2 regions of the Roseateles sp. P5_E4 genome follow, and region 2 is predicted to be linked to the other one. Evidence: riboswitches for the same ligand, from Rfam matches in the RefSeq annotation. Region 2 holds a riboswitch; the other holds the start of a gene.

Region 1 (7,391 bases), 140 kb from region 2:
CGACACGCGCGCCGAGCTGGACCGCATCGAGAAGCGCTGGCGCGAGCTGGCGCACTGCAACCAGGCCAATGCCGAGCCGGGCTGCGGCGTGGCGCTGCGCTATCTGGCCCAGGTCATCCGCACCTTCCCGCCCGAGCAGGTCAATGCGCAGATCGCGCTGGCCTTCCTGCTTGTGAAGGCCGACCCGCGCTACGTCGGGCTCAATCTCGTCGCGCCCGAGGACGACCCCGGCACGCTGCGCCACTACAAGGAGCAGATGAGCGTCATCGGGCGCTTAAGCAAGCTCTACCCCGAGGTGAAGGTCACGCTGCATGCGGGCGAGTTCGGATTCGGCCTCGTACCGCCCGAGGATTTCAAGGACCACATCCGCCAGGCGCTGGACGTCGCCGGTGCGCGCCGCATCGGTCACGGCGAGGCGATCGGCCTGGAGACCGGCGCCTTCGACACGCTGCGCGAGATGGCCAAGCGGGGCGTGATGGTTGAGATCAACCTGACCAGCAATGCCATCGTGCACGACCTCAAGGGCGATCAGCACCCCTTCCTGCTGTACCGCCAGTTCGGCGTGCCCACGGCCTTGTCGGCCGACGATGAAGGCGTGTTCCGCATCGACCTGACGAACGAATACCAGCGCGCCGCGGCCACCTATCCGAAGCTGAGCTACCGTGACTTCAAGCAGCTGTCGCGCAATGCCCTCCACTACGGCTTCGTCGAAGGTCAGGCTTTGCTGGCCGACACCGGCAGCGGCCGCTTCGTTGCAAGCTGCACAGGCGAACGCACCGGAGCTGAGCCCAAGACGGCGCGCTGCCGCGACTTCCTTTCCACCCACACCAAGGCCCGCCTGCAATGGGACCTCGAAGCACGCTTTGCCCGCTTCGAAAGCCAAGTTCACTGAATGCTTCTTGATATCGGGCCGCTGCGCCGCAACACCGCCTTTCGCCGTCTCTTCGCCAGTCAGTTCATCTCGGGCCTGGGCACCATGGTCAGCTATGTGGCCGTGCCCTGGCAGCTCTATGAGCTGACGCATTCCAACGCCCAGGTCGGCCTGTTGGGTCTGGTGCAATTGGTCCCGGTCGTCGTTTGCGGCCTGCTGGGCGGCGCCGTGGCGGACCGGGTCGACCGCAAGCGGCTGCTGATCGGCTCGGAGGCCTTGATGGCGTTGTGCCTGGCCGGCCTGCTGACGAATGCGCTGAGCGCCACGCCGAGCGTGCTGGCCATCTACGCGCTGGTGGCGGTGCTACAGGGTGCCAGCGGCTTCCACCGCCCGGCGCTGGAGGCGTTGACGCAAAAGCTCGCCAAACCCGAAGAGTTCGCGGCTGTAGCGGCGCTGTCGTCGGTGCGGGGCACGGTGGGCATGGTCGCCGGGCCGGCCCTGGCCGGGCTGCTGCTCGCGAAATGGGGCGCGGTCGGTGCCTACATCTTCGACCTCGCGACCTTCATCGCGGCGCTGTTCTTCATCGCCCGCATACCGCGCGAAACCATCGGCACGGTCGACGCACCAGGCGAACGGCCGCATCTGCTGGCCGATCTTGCCGAAGGCCTGCGCTTCGCGTGGGCGCGGCCCGAGCTGATGGGCACCTACATCGTCGACATCGTCGCGATGGCCTTTGCCTTCCCGGTGGCGCTGTTCCCGGCGATGGCGGCGGCGGACGGGCGCACCGAATCGGTGGGTTGGCTGCTGTCGGCGATGTCGGTCGGCGCGCTGGTCATCGGCCTGTTCAGCGGCTGGACGGGCAAGGTCAGCCACCACGGCCGCGCGGTCGTCATCGCGGCGGCGGTGTGGGCTCTGGGCATCGTGGCGCTGGGCTTTGCACCCAGCCTGATGCTGGGCCTGGCTTGCCTGGCCGTGGCCGGCGCCGCAGACATGGTCAGCGGCGTGTTCCGCGGCACGATCTGGAACGAGACCATCCCCAACACATTGCGCGGCCGCCTGGCCGGCATCGAGATGATCAGCTACCTGACCGGCCCGCTGGTCGGCAACGCGCGGGCCGGCTTCATGGCCGATGCCTGGGGCGTGGCGCCGGCGATCTGGATCGGCGGCGTGATCTGCCTGGCCGGTGTCATCGCCACCGGCTTCCTGTTGCCGCGCTTCTGGGCCTATCGCAGCATCACACGTTGACCGCGCTCATCTGCGCCGCCGGGTAGCGCGTGCCGGCCACCATGTGCGCGGCCAGCAGCGCCTCGATGCGCTCGCGCCGGCCGGCATCGAAGTGGATGTGGGACGCCAGCGCGTTCTCATCGAGCCGCTTGATGCTGCGCGTGCCGGGAATGGGCACGATGTCCTCGCCCCGGTGCAGCAGCCAGGCCAGCGCGAGCTGGGCCGGCGTGTAGCTCCACTCCTCGGCCAACGCCGACAGCGCATCCGCCAGCGCGAGGTTGTGGTCCAGGTTGCCACCCTGGAAGCGCGGATGGATGCGACGGCGATCGTCGGGTGCCAGTTGCTCGGCCGAACGGATGGCGCCGGTCAGGAAGCCGCGGCCCAGCGGGCTGTAGGGCACCAGCGTGATGCCCAACTCACGGCAGGTGGGCAGGATCTCGGCTTCGACGTCGCGGCTCCACAGCGAGTATTCGGTCTGCACAGCGGCTATTCGGTGCACCGCATGCGCGCGGCGGATGGTCGCGGCCGAGGCCTCCGAAAGGCCCAGGTGCCCGACCTTGCCGGCCTTGACCAGCTCAGCCATCGCGCCGACGGTTTCTTCGATGGGCACGTTCTTGTCGACGCGGTGCTGGTAGTAGAGGTCGATGTGGTCCACACCCAGGCGCTTGAGACTCGCATCGCAGGCCTCGCGCACATAGGCCGGGCTGCCGTCGATGCGCACCGCCGCGCCATCCGGCGCACGCACATGGCCGAACTTTGTCGCGACGATCACCTCGTCGCGACGCGTGGCCAGCAACTGCGACAGCAGGCGCTCGTTGGCGCCGGTGCCATACATGTCGGCCGTGTCGAGGAAGTTGATGCCGATGTCCAGCGCATGGTGAAGCACGGCCAGCGACTGGGCATCATCGGCCGGGCCGTAGAACTCGGACATGCCCATGCAGCCCAGGCCCAGGGCAGAAACCGCGGGGCCGTGAGCGCCGAGGCGGCGGCGGGGAAGGGTCGAATGCGTCATGGTGGAACTCCTTGAAGGGATCATCAATGGGATGGGGACAGCTTAGGAAACCGGGCGCCGGTCGCCCAGCACAAAGCTCGGACATGCTTGCCCGATCCTCCAGCGCATGCCCCTGCACGACGCCAGCTTTGGGCAAGTGTTTGCACAATCGCTCACATGCCTCAAGACGATGACCTGCACGCCCTGCGCGAGCGCACCATCGCGCAGGCCCTGGCCCGCGCGCCCGCAGATGGCCTGCACACGACCGCCCTGCCCTGGCTGCGGCTGATCCGCGCCAGCGCGCCGGCCCAGCCTGTGCCGGCGGTCTATGAGCCCGGCCTGGTGCTGGTGCTGCAGGGCCGCAAGCGCGCGCAGCTCGGCGAGCGCGTGGTGCATTACGACGCCATGCAGTGCCTCGTCGTACCCATGACCATGCTGCCGCGCGGCCAAGTGCTGGAGGCCAGCCCGGCCAAGCCCTATGTCTGTATGCGCCTGAGCTGCGAGACGCAGGCGCTGACCGAGCTGCTGCTGGACGGCGATGCACCGCCTGAAGGCAACGACGCCGGCCTGCATGTCGCGCCCGTCACCGCGCCGCTGCTGGACGCTGCCCTGCGTCTGCTGCAGCTGCTGGACAGCCCGCAGGATCTGAAGACGCTGGCACCGTTGGTGCAGCGCGAGATCCTCTACCGCGTGCTGACCGGCCCGCTGGGCCCGCGGCTGCGTTCGCTGGCGCATACCGACGGCGTCACCCGCCGCGTGGGCCGCGTCATCGAGCAGCTGTCGCGCCGCTATGCCGAACCTCTGTCCATCGACGAACTGGCCGAGTTGGCCCACATGAGCCCGTCGACGCTGCATCTGCGCTTCAAGCAGCTGACCGCCCTGTCACCGCTGCAGTTCCAGAAAAACCTGCGCCTGCAGCAGGCACGCCGGTTGATGCTGGGCGATGGCCTGGATGCCGCCAGCGCCGCGCACCGGGTTGGTTACGAGAGCCCTTCGCAGTTCAGCCGTGAATATCGTCGCCTTTTTGGCGCGCCGCCACGCGAGGACATCTCGCTGCTGCGCAGCGCTGCCGGCTAGAATGCCGCCTCCTTCCGAGGAGCGTTGCAACCTCAGCACCTATTGAGGCCAGGCTCGGAAGTTCTGACCCCCTGCAACTGCGCTCACCCGCTGGCAATCCGTGCCTGGGTGAGGTTTGATCCCCCCGTACGACCCGCCAGCGGCTTCATTCGCTTGAAGGAGCCCTGCATGAGCACCACGAATCACATCGTCAAGGACCTGTCGCTGGCCGACTGGGGTCGCAAGGAAATCAAGATCGCCGAGCATGAGATGCCGGCGTTGATGGCCATTCGCAAGGAATACGCCGCCACACAGCCGCTCAAGGGCGCGCGCGTCACCGGCTCGCTGCACATGACCATCCAGACGGCCGTGCTCGTCGAGACGCTGCAAGCCCTGGGCGCCGAAGTGCGCTGGGCCTCGTGCAACATTTTCTCCACGCAAGACCACGCCGCCGCCGCGCTGGCCGCCGTCGGCACGCCCGTGTTCGCCTACAAGGGCGAGACGCTGGAAGACTACTGGGACTACACCCACCGCATCTTCGAATTTGCCGGCAAGGGTGAAGCGGGCGAAGGCCCCAACATGATCCTGGACGACGGCGGCGACGCGACGCTGCTGATGCACCTGGGCCAGAAGGCCGAGAAGGACTTGTCCGTGCTGGCCAACCCCGGCAGCGAGGAAGAGCGCATCCTGTTCGCGGCCATCAAGAAGAAGGTCGCCGAAGACGGCACCTGGTACACCCGCAAGAGCGCTGAGATCATCGGCGTGACCGAAGAGACGACCACGGGCGTGCACCGCCTGAAGGAAATGTCGGCCAAGGGCACGCTGCTGTTCCGCGCCATCAACGTCAACGACTCGGTCACCAAGAGCAAGTTCGACAACCTCTATGGCTGCCGTGAATCGCTGGTGGACGGCATCAAGCGCGCTACCGACGTGATGGTCGCCGGCAAGATCGCCGTCGTGGCCGGTTATGGCGACGTGGGCAAGGGCTCGGCCCAGGCGCTGCGTGCGCTGTCGGCGCAAGTGTGGGTCACCGAGATCGACCCCATCTGCGCGCTGCAGGCCGCGATGGAAGGCTATCGCGTCGTGACGATGGAGTACGCCCAAAGCAAGGCCGACATCTTCGTGACGACGACCGGCAACAAGAACGTCATCCGCCACGAGCACATGCTGGCGATGAAGAACAACGCCATCGTCTGCAACATCGGCCACTTCGACAACGAGATCGAGGTCGCGGCGCTGGAGCAGTACGAGTGGGAAGAGATCAAGCCCCAGGTCGACCATGTGATCTTCCCGGACGGCAAGCGGATCATTCTCTTGGCCAAGGGCCGCCTGGTGAACCTGGGCTGCGGCACGGGCCACCCGAGCTATGTGATGAGCAGCTCGTTCGCGAACCAGACCATCGCCCAGATCGAGCTCTACGCGCACAAGGACAACTACGCCATCGGCCAGGTCTATGTGTTGCCCAAGCACCTGGACGAGAAGGTCGCGCGCCTGCAGCTGACCACGCTGAATGCGCAGCTGACCGAGCTGACGGAAGAGCAGGCCGCCTACATCGGCGTCAACAAGGCCGGCCCGTACAAGCCCGACACTTATCGGTACTGATCGTCGATGCGCGCTGACCAGCTCCTCGTCGCCCAAGGCCTGGCACCGACCCGCTCGGTGGCCCAGCGCTTGATCTCGAACGCCGCCGCCGAATGGGCCTCGCCCACCGGCTGGGCGATGTTGAAGAAGGCCGGCGAGGACCTGCCCGAGACGGCGCAGCTGCGCGTCACCGACGACGCGGAGCTGCGCTATGTGTCGCGCGGCGGGCTCAAGCTGGAAGGCGCGCTCACCCGCGTCGGCTTCGACGTCACGACGCACACGGTGCTGGACGTCGGCCAGAGCACAGGCGGCTTCACAGACTGCCTGCTGGCTCACGGCGCCCGCCATGTCGTTGGCGTGGACGTAGGCCATGGCCAGCTGCATGCCAAGCTGCTGGCCGACCCGCGCGTCACGGCGCTGGAAGGCGTGCATGTGCGCGAGCTGGACGTGTTGCGCCAGCACGCGCCGACGGGCGGCTTCACGCTGATCGTCGGCGACCTGAGTTTCATTTCCATGGTGGGCAGCCTCCCGGAGTTGCTGCCCTGGCTGGAGGTGCACGGCCATCTGCTCGTGCTTATCAAGCCGCAGTTCGAACTGGGGCCACAAGCCCTGGGCAAGGGCGGGCTCGTCAAGGACGAGGCCGACTACCCGCGACTGGAAGCCCGCGTGCGCCTGGCCTGCACGGCCCTCGGCCTCAAGGTGCTGGACTACTTCGACAGCCCCATCACCGGCGGTGATGGCAATCGCGAATTCTTCTTGTGGGCCTCCCGATGAGCACCCTTGTCAGTTTCGAATTTTTCCCCCCGAACACGCCGGTCGGCGTCGAAAAGCTCAAGACCGTCGTGCAGGAGCTGGGCGCGATGTCGCCCCAGTACTTCAGCGTCACCTACGGCGCCGGCGGCTCCACGCGCGACAAGACCCTGGGCGCCGTGATGGACATCGCCGCGGCCGGCTTCAACGCCGCCCCGCACTTGAGCTGCGTGGGCTCCACGCGCGAGAACATCGCCGAGATCCTGGCCACCTACCGTGCCCAGGACATCCACCGCGTCGTCGCCCTGCGCGGCGACCTGCCCAGCGGCACGGCCACGGCGGGCGAGTTCCGCTACGCCTCCGAACTGGTCAGCTTCATCCGCGAGACCCAGGGCAAGGATTGGCATATCGAGGTCGCGGCCTACCCCGAGGTGCACCCGCAGCAGCGCTATGCGGCGCGCGACCTGCAGCACTTCGTCGACAAGATGAAGGCCGGCGCCGATGGCGCGATCACGCAGTTCTTCTTCAACGCCGACGCCTACTTCCACTTCGTCGACGAGGCGCGCCGCCTGGGCGTCACCCAGCCCATCGTGCCGGGCATCATGCCCTTCCACAACTACGGCCGCATCGCCCAGTTCGCGCAGCGTGACGGCATCGACATCCCGCGCTGGGTGCAGATGAAGATGGAAGGTTTCATGGACGACGCCGCCAGCATCCGTGCCTTCGGCCTGGACGTCATCACGCGGCTGTGCGAACGCCTCATCGACGGCGGCGCGCCGGGCATCCACTTCTACACGCTCAACCAGAGCGCGCTGACGCTGGAGTTGTGCAAACGCCTCGGCCTTGGCAACAAGGTTTGATCCAGCTCAAAACCCCACATCGAGTGTGGCGCTGCGAGGCGCCGCCTTGTGTTGCCTC
Region 2 (7,391 bases):
ATCGCCTGCGCATCGGCAAACACCTTGCGCGCCTCGCTGCCAACGACAGCGTCATCAAGGATGGCCGGATACGGGCCAGCCAGGTCCCAGGTCTGGAAATAAGGGCCCCAGTCGATGTAGCGGGCCAGTTCCGCAAGGTCCAGGTTCTTCAGCACACGACGACCGGTGAACTTCGGGGCGGGCGCGACGCGGCTCAGGTTCAGCACGGCCTTGTTGGCCCGTGCGGCAGCCAGCGTCACCAGCGGCGTCTGCTTCTTGTTGGCATGCAGTTCGCGGGTCTTCTCGATGTCGGCTTTCAGCTCTGCGATATAGGCCGCGGCGCGGTCATCGCTGAGCAGCTCGGTGCACACGCCCACGGCGCGCGACGCATCGGGCACGTAGACCACCGGGCCGTCGTAGTGCGGCGAGATCTTGACGGCCGTGTGCACGCGGCTCGTCGTCGCGCCGCCGATCAGCAGCGGCATGTGGCGCGACGAAAAGTAGTCGTCGCGCTGCATCTCGGCCGCGACGTGCTGCATCTCCTCCAGGCTCGGCGTGATCAGCCCGGACAGGCCGATGATGTCGGCGCCCTCTTCCTTGGCTTTGCGCAGAATGTCCTGGGCCGGCACCATGACGCCCATGTTGACGACCTCGTAGTTGTTGCACTGCAGGACCACCGTGACGATGTTCTTGCCGATGTCGTGCACGTCGCCCTTGACGGTGGCGATGACGATCTTGCCCTTGGGCTTGGCATCGCCGCCGCCTTCGATGAGCAGGCGCTTTTCTTCCTCGATGTAGGGCAGCAGGTGGGCCACGGCCTGCTTCATGACGCGGGCGCTCTTGACAACCTGCGGCAAGAACATCTTGCCCTGGCCGAACAGGTCGCCGACGACATTCATGCCGGCCATCAACGGGCCTTCGATGACGTGCAGCGGCCGGCCGCCCTTGGCCAGAATGGCCTGCCAGGCTTCCTCGGTGTCTTCGGTGATGAAGTCGGTGATGCCATGCACCAGCGCGTGCGACAGCCGCTGGTTCACATCGCCGGCGCGCCAGGCCAGACGGGCCGAATCGTCCTTGCCGGCACTCTTGGCGCGGTCGGCGATCTCGATGAGGCGCTCGCCCGCATCCGCGCGGCGGTTCAGCACAACGTCCTCGACGCGCTCGCGCAACTCGGCATCAAGGTCGTCGTACACGCCCACCATGCCGGCATTGACGATACCCATGTCCATGCCCGCCTGGATGGCGTGGTACAGGAAGACGGTGTGGATGGCCTCGCGCACCGGCTCGTTGCCACGGAAGCTGAAAGACACGTTGGACACGCCGCCTGACACCTTGGCGCCGGGCAGGTTCTGCTTGATCCAGCGCGTGGCTTCGATGAAGTCCACGGCGTAGTTGTCGTGCTCCTCGATGCCGGTCGCGATGGCGAAGATGTTGGGGTCGAAGATGATGTCCTCGGCCGGGAAGCCGACCTCGTCGACCAGGATGCGGTAGGCCCGCTCGCAGATTTCGGTCTTGCGGGCGAAGGTGTCGGCCTGGCCCTTCTCGTCGAAGGCCATCACCACGGCCGCGGCACCGTAGCGGCGCACGAGCTTGGCCTGGCGGCGGAACTCATCCTCGCCTTCCTTCATCGAGATGGAGTTGACGATGCCCTTGCCCTGGATGCACTTGAGGCCAGCCTCGATGACGCTCCACTTGGACGAGTCGATCATGATCGGCACGCGCGCGATCTCGGGCTCACCGGCGATCAGGTTCAGGAAGCGCACCATGGCCGCCTGGCTGTCCAGCATGGCCTCGTCCATGTTGATGTCGATGACCTGGGCGCCGTTCTCGACCTGCTGGCGCGCGACGGCCAGCGCCTTCTCGAACTCCCCCGCCAGGATCATGCGCGCGAAGGCCTTGGAGCCGGTGACGTTGGTGCGCTCGCCGATGTTGACGAACAGGCTGCCGGCATCGATGGCGACGGGCTCGAGGCCAGAGAGCTTCAGTGCAGGAGGCGAAGGGGGCGTGGTCATCGATGGGGCTCAGGCAGAGGATCGATGAGCGCCGTTTTCAGAAATCCGAGCCTGGCAGGCAAGAAAACCCGTCGCAGCGCTCCTCGGATGGCCGGGAATTCTACGCAGCCACCCCTTCGTCCTCGCTCAAGATCGGCTTGCCGAAGCCGAAGGCCGTTGAGAATGCCTCAATCCATGGCCTCTGAACTCATCCCTCTACCGACCCGCACGCTGCGCCTGGGCATGACCCTGCCGTACGACCTGTTCGACGCCAACGGCAAGCTGCTGTTCGCGCGCGGCCAGGTGCTGCGCGACTCGCCGCTGGTGCGCAGCCTCGTCGATGGCGGCGCGTGGGTGAACTCCGCAGACACCATGGAGTACCAGCGCGCGCTGGCCCATCGGCTGGACACCATGGTCATGCAGGACGTGCCGCTGTCCGACATCGTCAAAGCCGACGGCAGTTTCCGGCTCGACACTCTGGCCCCGACCAAGGTGGAACTCGGCCCGCGCGAGGCCTGGTCCAACCTGCTGCTGCACACCCACAGCCTGCTGCGCGAGGCCGATCCGGTTGATTTCACCGCCCGACTGGCCGCGCTGCGCGACACCGCGCTGAAGCGCCTGCACGCCCACCCTGACGCAACCCTGATGCTGCTGATCTTCGAGAGCAGCCAGGAATTCGGCGACTACAGCGCCCGTCACGCGCTGTTGACGCTGCTGCTCTGCGACCTGGTCGCCCAGCAGATGCAACTGGCACCGGAACTGCGCAGCGCGCTGCAGGGCGCCGCGCTGACGATGAACTACGGCGCCGGCCCCGCCCACGACCGCTTGGCCAGCCAGCTCGACGCCGCCACGCCCGCCCAGCGCCAGGCCCTGGCCGCTCACGGCGACCGCGCTGCGCAGCGCCTGGCCCAGGTCGGCGTCGCCGACCCCGTCTGGCTGACCGCCGTGCGCCTCCATCACGAGGCCGGGCCCGGCCCGCTCGGCAGCCGCAGCGATGGCGAGAAGCTGGCCCGACTGCTGCGCCGCATCGACCTCTTCGGCGCGCGCTTGTCGCCCCGCCGCAGCCGCCAGGCCATGAGCGGCGCCGCGGCCGCCCGCGCCGTCTTCCTCGACGAACTCGGCCAGCCTGACGAAGCCGGCGCGGCGCTGATCAAGACCGTGGGCCTGTACCCACCCGGCAGCATCGTGCGCTTGGCCAATGGCGAAGTCGGGCTCGTCTTCAAACGCGGCTTCAGCGCCAATGAGCCTCTCGTCGCTGCATTGATCGGCAAGAGCGGCAGCCCGTTGAGCAACCCCGTGCCACGCGATACGCGACTGGCCGCCCAGGCCATCTCGGCCAGCCTGGCACCGGCGGAATTCAAGCTGCGCGTGAATCTGGAAGCCCTGCTGAAGCTCTAGACGGCGGTTGAATCGACCGGCAAGAGCGGCCCGCGGGCCGCTCTTTTCATTCCGCCGCTTGCATTCGCCGGACTGTGCATATATTCTGTGTATACACATTATGCACAGCAGTCTCTTCATCTCGCAGACCGACGCGAGGCCGATGTACCTCCAGATCGTCGAACAGATCCGCCAGCGCGTTGCCGCCGGGGACTGGCCAGCCGGGCAGGAGCTGCCGTCCATCCGCGCGCTGGCGGCGGATCTGCGCGTCAGCGTCATCACCGTCAAGCGCGCCTACCTGGACCTGGAATCCGAAGGCGTCATCGTCACCCGCCACGGCAAGGGTTCGTTCGTGGCCGACGCGCAAGGCCTGGCCAAGGACATGCGCCTGGCCCAGCTCGATACCCACCTCGCCGCGGCTGGCGAGATTGCCAGGTCGCTGGCCATGCCCGAGCCGGATTTGATCGAACGACTGCGCAACGCGCTGAATCAGGAGCCCGACAAATGAGCGCGAAAGCCATTGAGATGAACGGCGTGCGCAAGGCATTCCGCTTCTTCACGCTGGAGAACGTGTCCCTCGACCTTGAGCAGGGCCAGATCATGGGCCTCGTCGGCCCGAACGGCGCCGGCAAGAGCACCACCATCCGGCTGCTGATGGGCCTGCTGACGGCCGACGCCGGCAGCATCCGACTGCTCGGCCATGACATGCCTCAAGACCAGGCCGCCGCCAAAGCCGATGTCGGTTTCGTCAGCGACGACATGAAGCTGCTGCCGCAGGCGACGCTGGCCTGGCACATGGACTTCGTCGCGTCCCTCTACCCCGGCTGGGACGCAACCTACGCCGCCACGCTGTTGAAGCGCTTCGGCCTGCATGGGGGGCAGATGGCCAAGAGCCTGTCCACGGGCGAACAGGCCAAGGCCCTGCTGCTGCTGGCGCTCGCGCGGCGCCCACGCCTGCTGGTGCTGGACGAGCCCACGTCGGGCATGGACCCGGTGGCCCGCCAGGAATTGCTGACCGAGTTCATGGACGTGCTGCGCGACGACAGCCGCTCCATCCTGTTCTCGTCGCACAACACGCTGGACGTGGAGCGCATTTCCGACCGCATCACCTTCATCGATCGTGGCCGCGTCGTGGCGTCCAACAACAAGGAGGACTTCCTCGAACGCTGGCGCACGCTGCGTTTGCGGCTACCGGACGGTGCGCCCGATTGGCGTCTGCCAGAGATCGTCCACCGTGACGTCGACGGCCCCAACGTCACGCTGACCATCGACGGCTTCAGCGACGACTTCCTCGCCCGCCTCGGCGCGCCGGTGCAGGAGGTGCACCGCATGAGCCTGGAAGAAGTCTTCGTCGCCACCGTCATGCACAGCCGGCAAGCGCAGGAGGCACACCCGTCATGAAGCTGCTCACCCGCAAGCTCGTTGCCAAGGAGCTCTACGTCTACCGCTGGCTGCTCGTCGGCGCCACCGCTGCCGGCTTTGCCGGGCTGCTGACCGCGGCCAGCGGCGAGGTGGGCTTCAACATCGGCTTCATCGTCTGGCTGACGGCGATCATTGCGTTGGGCGTCATGCTGGCGCTGTTCGGCGTCGCCTCCGAGCGCAAGGAGCGCTCGCTGCTTTTCGTGCTGAGCCTGCCGCTGTCGCCAGGCGACTATGTGCGCGCCAAGCTGCTGGGCCTGCTCGCCGGCTTCCTGTTGCCGTGGGCTGGCTTAAGCGCCGGCGCGGTGGCGCTGATCCTCGTCATGCCGGGCATTGCCGACGGGCTGCTGCCCTACGCCGTGCTGCTGTGCGTCTTCCTGCTGCTGAACTTCGCGCTGGTGCTGTGCGCCGCGCTGAACATCAGCTCCGAGGCGGGCATGGGCGGCGTCATCATCCTCACGAACATGTCGGTCTCGCTCTTCATGATGGGCGTCGGCCGCATTCCCGAGGTGGGGCAGTACATGCTCGCCGCCACCCCCGTCTGGAACGGCACGTTCTGGCTGCTCCTCGCCGCTGAAGCGGCGCTCACCGTCCTCGCCCTGTCCCTGCCCCTGTTCACCGCCGCGCGTCGGCGCGACTTCCTGTGAGGAGGCATGAACCAACCCCTCACGCCCGCTCATCCCACCGCAACGCCGCCACTCGGCGTTGCAAATGCTCGCCGTAGCACGGGCTACGGCTCCGCTTTGCGCCTTGATTGGCGACGCCGCGACGGCCTGCTCGGCCGCGCGGGGTCGATCCACACCTCCTAGGGAAACACCATGACTTCACAACCCAACGGCGAGAGGCTGCACGCCCTCGACGCAGTGCGGAGCTTTGCCCTTTTGCTGGGCGTGGCCTTCCACGCCAGCATGTCCTTCATCCCCGGCATCCCCAAGGGGCTATGGGCCATGAGCGACAACTCGCCCAGTGCCTTCCTGGGCGACGCGGCCTTCGTCGCGCACAGCTTCCGCATGACGCTGTTCTTCTTCATCGCCGGCTACTTCGCGCGGCTGCAGCACCAGAAGCTGGGCACCGCGGGCTTCTGGCTCAACCGCGGCAAGCGCATCGCCGTGCCGCTGGTCGTCGGCTGGCCACTGCTGTTCGTCGCCATCGTCTTCGTGTGGGGACTGGGCATGCAGAAGGTGTTCAACGGCGCGCCGCCGGCCGCTCCGGAAATGCCCAGGACCTTTGGCGCGCTGCCGCTGTTCCACCTGTGGTTCCTCTACCAGCTGCTGTGGCTGTATGCCGGCGCCTTGCTGGTGCGCAGCATCGTCGCGGCGCTGGACCGAGGCCAGGTGCTGCGCGGCTGGCTGGACGGCGTCACGACCGCTGCGCTACGCTGGCCGGCCGGTGCGCTGCTGCTGGGCCTGCCACTCGCGGGCTGCCTGCTGTCCCTGCAGATGTGGATGCCCGCGGTCGGCATCCCCACACCGGACCAGTCGTTGATCCCGCAACTGCCCGCCACGGTCGGCTTCGGCACGGCCTTCATGTTCGGCTGGCTGGTGCATCGCGCGCCAGATGCGCTGGCGACGCTGAGCGCACGCTGGCTGCCGCATCTGGCGCTGGCCATCGCGTCCTCGGCCGTCTGCCTCTACATCCTGAGAACCCAGCCGCCATTCGGCATGCCCGATACGCCGAAGCTGATCTTCGCGCTGTCCTTCGTTGCATCGACCTGGTCGTGGACCTTCGCCATCGCGGGCCTCGCGCTGCGTTTCCTGTCCGGCCACAGCCCGGCCCTGCGCTACGTGGCCGATGCGTCCTACTGGATCTACCTCGTCCACCTGCCGTTGGTGTGCGCCGTGCAGGTCTGGGTGGGCGACTGGCCGCTGCACTGGGGCGTGAAGTACCCGCTCGTCCTGCTGGGCAGCCTCGCCGTGCTGCTGCTGAGCTACCAGGGGCTGGTGCGCTCGACGGTCATCGGCAAGGTGCTCAACGGCAAGGCTTATCCCCGTCGCGCAGTTGCCGTCTCCATCGAAGAACCGACGACCGATGACGTCGTCGCCTCGCTGCGCGGCGTGTTCAAGCGCTACGGCAAGCTGGAGGCGCTCAGCAGCGTCGACCTGCAGCTCAGGCGCGGCGAGCTGCTCGCACTGCTCGGCCCCAACGGCGCCGGCAAATCCACGGCCATCTCGCTGTGGCTGGGCCTGCACGACGCCGACGCCGGCATCGTGCGCCTGCTCGGCGGCTCGCCGCAGGACATTGCGCGGCGCCAGGGGCTGGGCGTCATGATGCAGGATGTTGAGTTGCCAAAGGATCTCAAGGTGCATGAGCTGGTCGCGCTGTCGGCCAGCTACTACCAGCACCCGCTGAGCGTGAAGGACGCGCTGGACCGCGCCGGCATCACGGCACTGGCCAACCGGCCCTACGGCAAGCTCTCCGGCGGCCAGAAGCGCCAGGTGCAGTTCGCCATCGCCGTCTGCGGGCGCCCTCGGGTGCTGTTCCTGGACGAGCCCACCGTCGGTCTCGACATCCAGGCCCGCGAGCTGATGTGGGCCAACATCCGTGCACTGCTGCGCGAGGGCTGCTCCATCCTGCTGACGACGCACTATCTGGAAGAGGCGGAAGCACTGGCGACCCGCGTGGCCG

What was found. Region 2 has a riboswitch for S-adenosylhomocysteine ahead of metH (methionine synthase). Riboswitches for the same ligand answer to the same signal wherever they lie in the genome.
Region 1: it holds a riboswitch for S-adenosylhomocysteine, as region 2 does, so the genes downstream of both, ahcY (adenosylhomocysteinase) here and metH (methionine synthase) in region 2, are expected to answer to the same signal.

What each region holds. Positions count from the first base shown of each region.
Region 1 is NZ_JBFUMS010000002.1:170,550-177,940, reverse strand. Features, by position in the region: gene ACXJLH_RS03600 (hypothetical protein) at 1-892, shown strand, start outside; gene ACXJLH_RS03595 (MFS transporter) at 893-2,116, shown strand; gene ACXJLH_RS03590 (aldo/keto reductase) at 2,106-3,107, opposite strand; gene ACXJLH_RS03585 (AraC family transcriptional regulator N-terminal domain-containing protein) at 3,264-4,163, shown strand; S-adenosyl-L-homocysteine riboswitch at 4,174-4,255, shown strand; gene ahcY (adenosylhomocysteinase) at 4,332-5,744, shown strand; gene ACXJLH_RS03575 (TlyA family RNA methyltransferase) at 5,751-6,497, shown strand; gene metF (methylenetetrahydrofolate reductase [NAD(P)H]) at 6,494-7,333, shown strand.
Region 2 is NZ_JBFUMS010000002.1:35,478-42,868, reverse strand. Features, by position in the region: gene metH (methionine synthase) at 1-1,991, opposite strand, end outside; S-adenosyl-L-homocysteine riboswitch at 2,011-2,082, opposite strand; gene ACXJLH_RS03030 (HD-GYP domain-containing protein) at 2,166-3,368, shown strand; gene ACXJLH_RS03025 (GntR family transcriptional regulator) at 3,469-3,855, shown strand; gene ACXJLH_RS03020 (ABC transporter ATP-binding protein) at 3,852-4,748, shown strand; gene ACXJLH_RS03015 (hypothetical protein) at 4,745-5,413, shown strand; gene ACXJLH_RS03010 (ATP-binding cassette domain-containing protein) at 5,585-7,391, shown strand, end outside.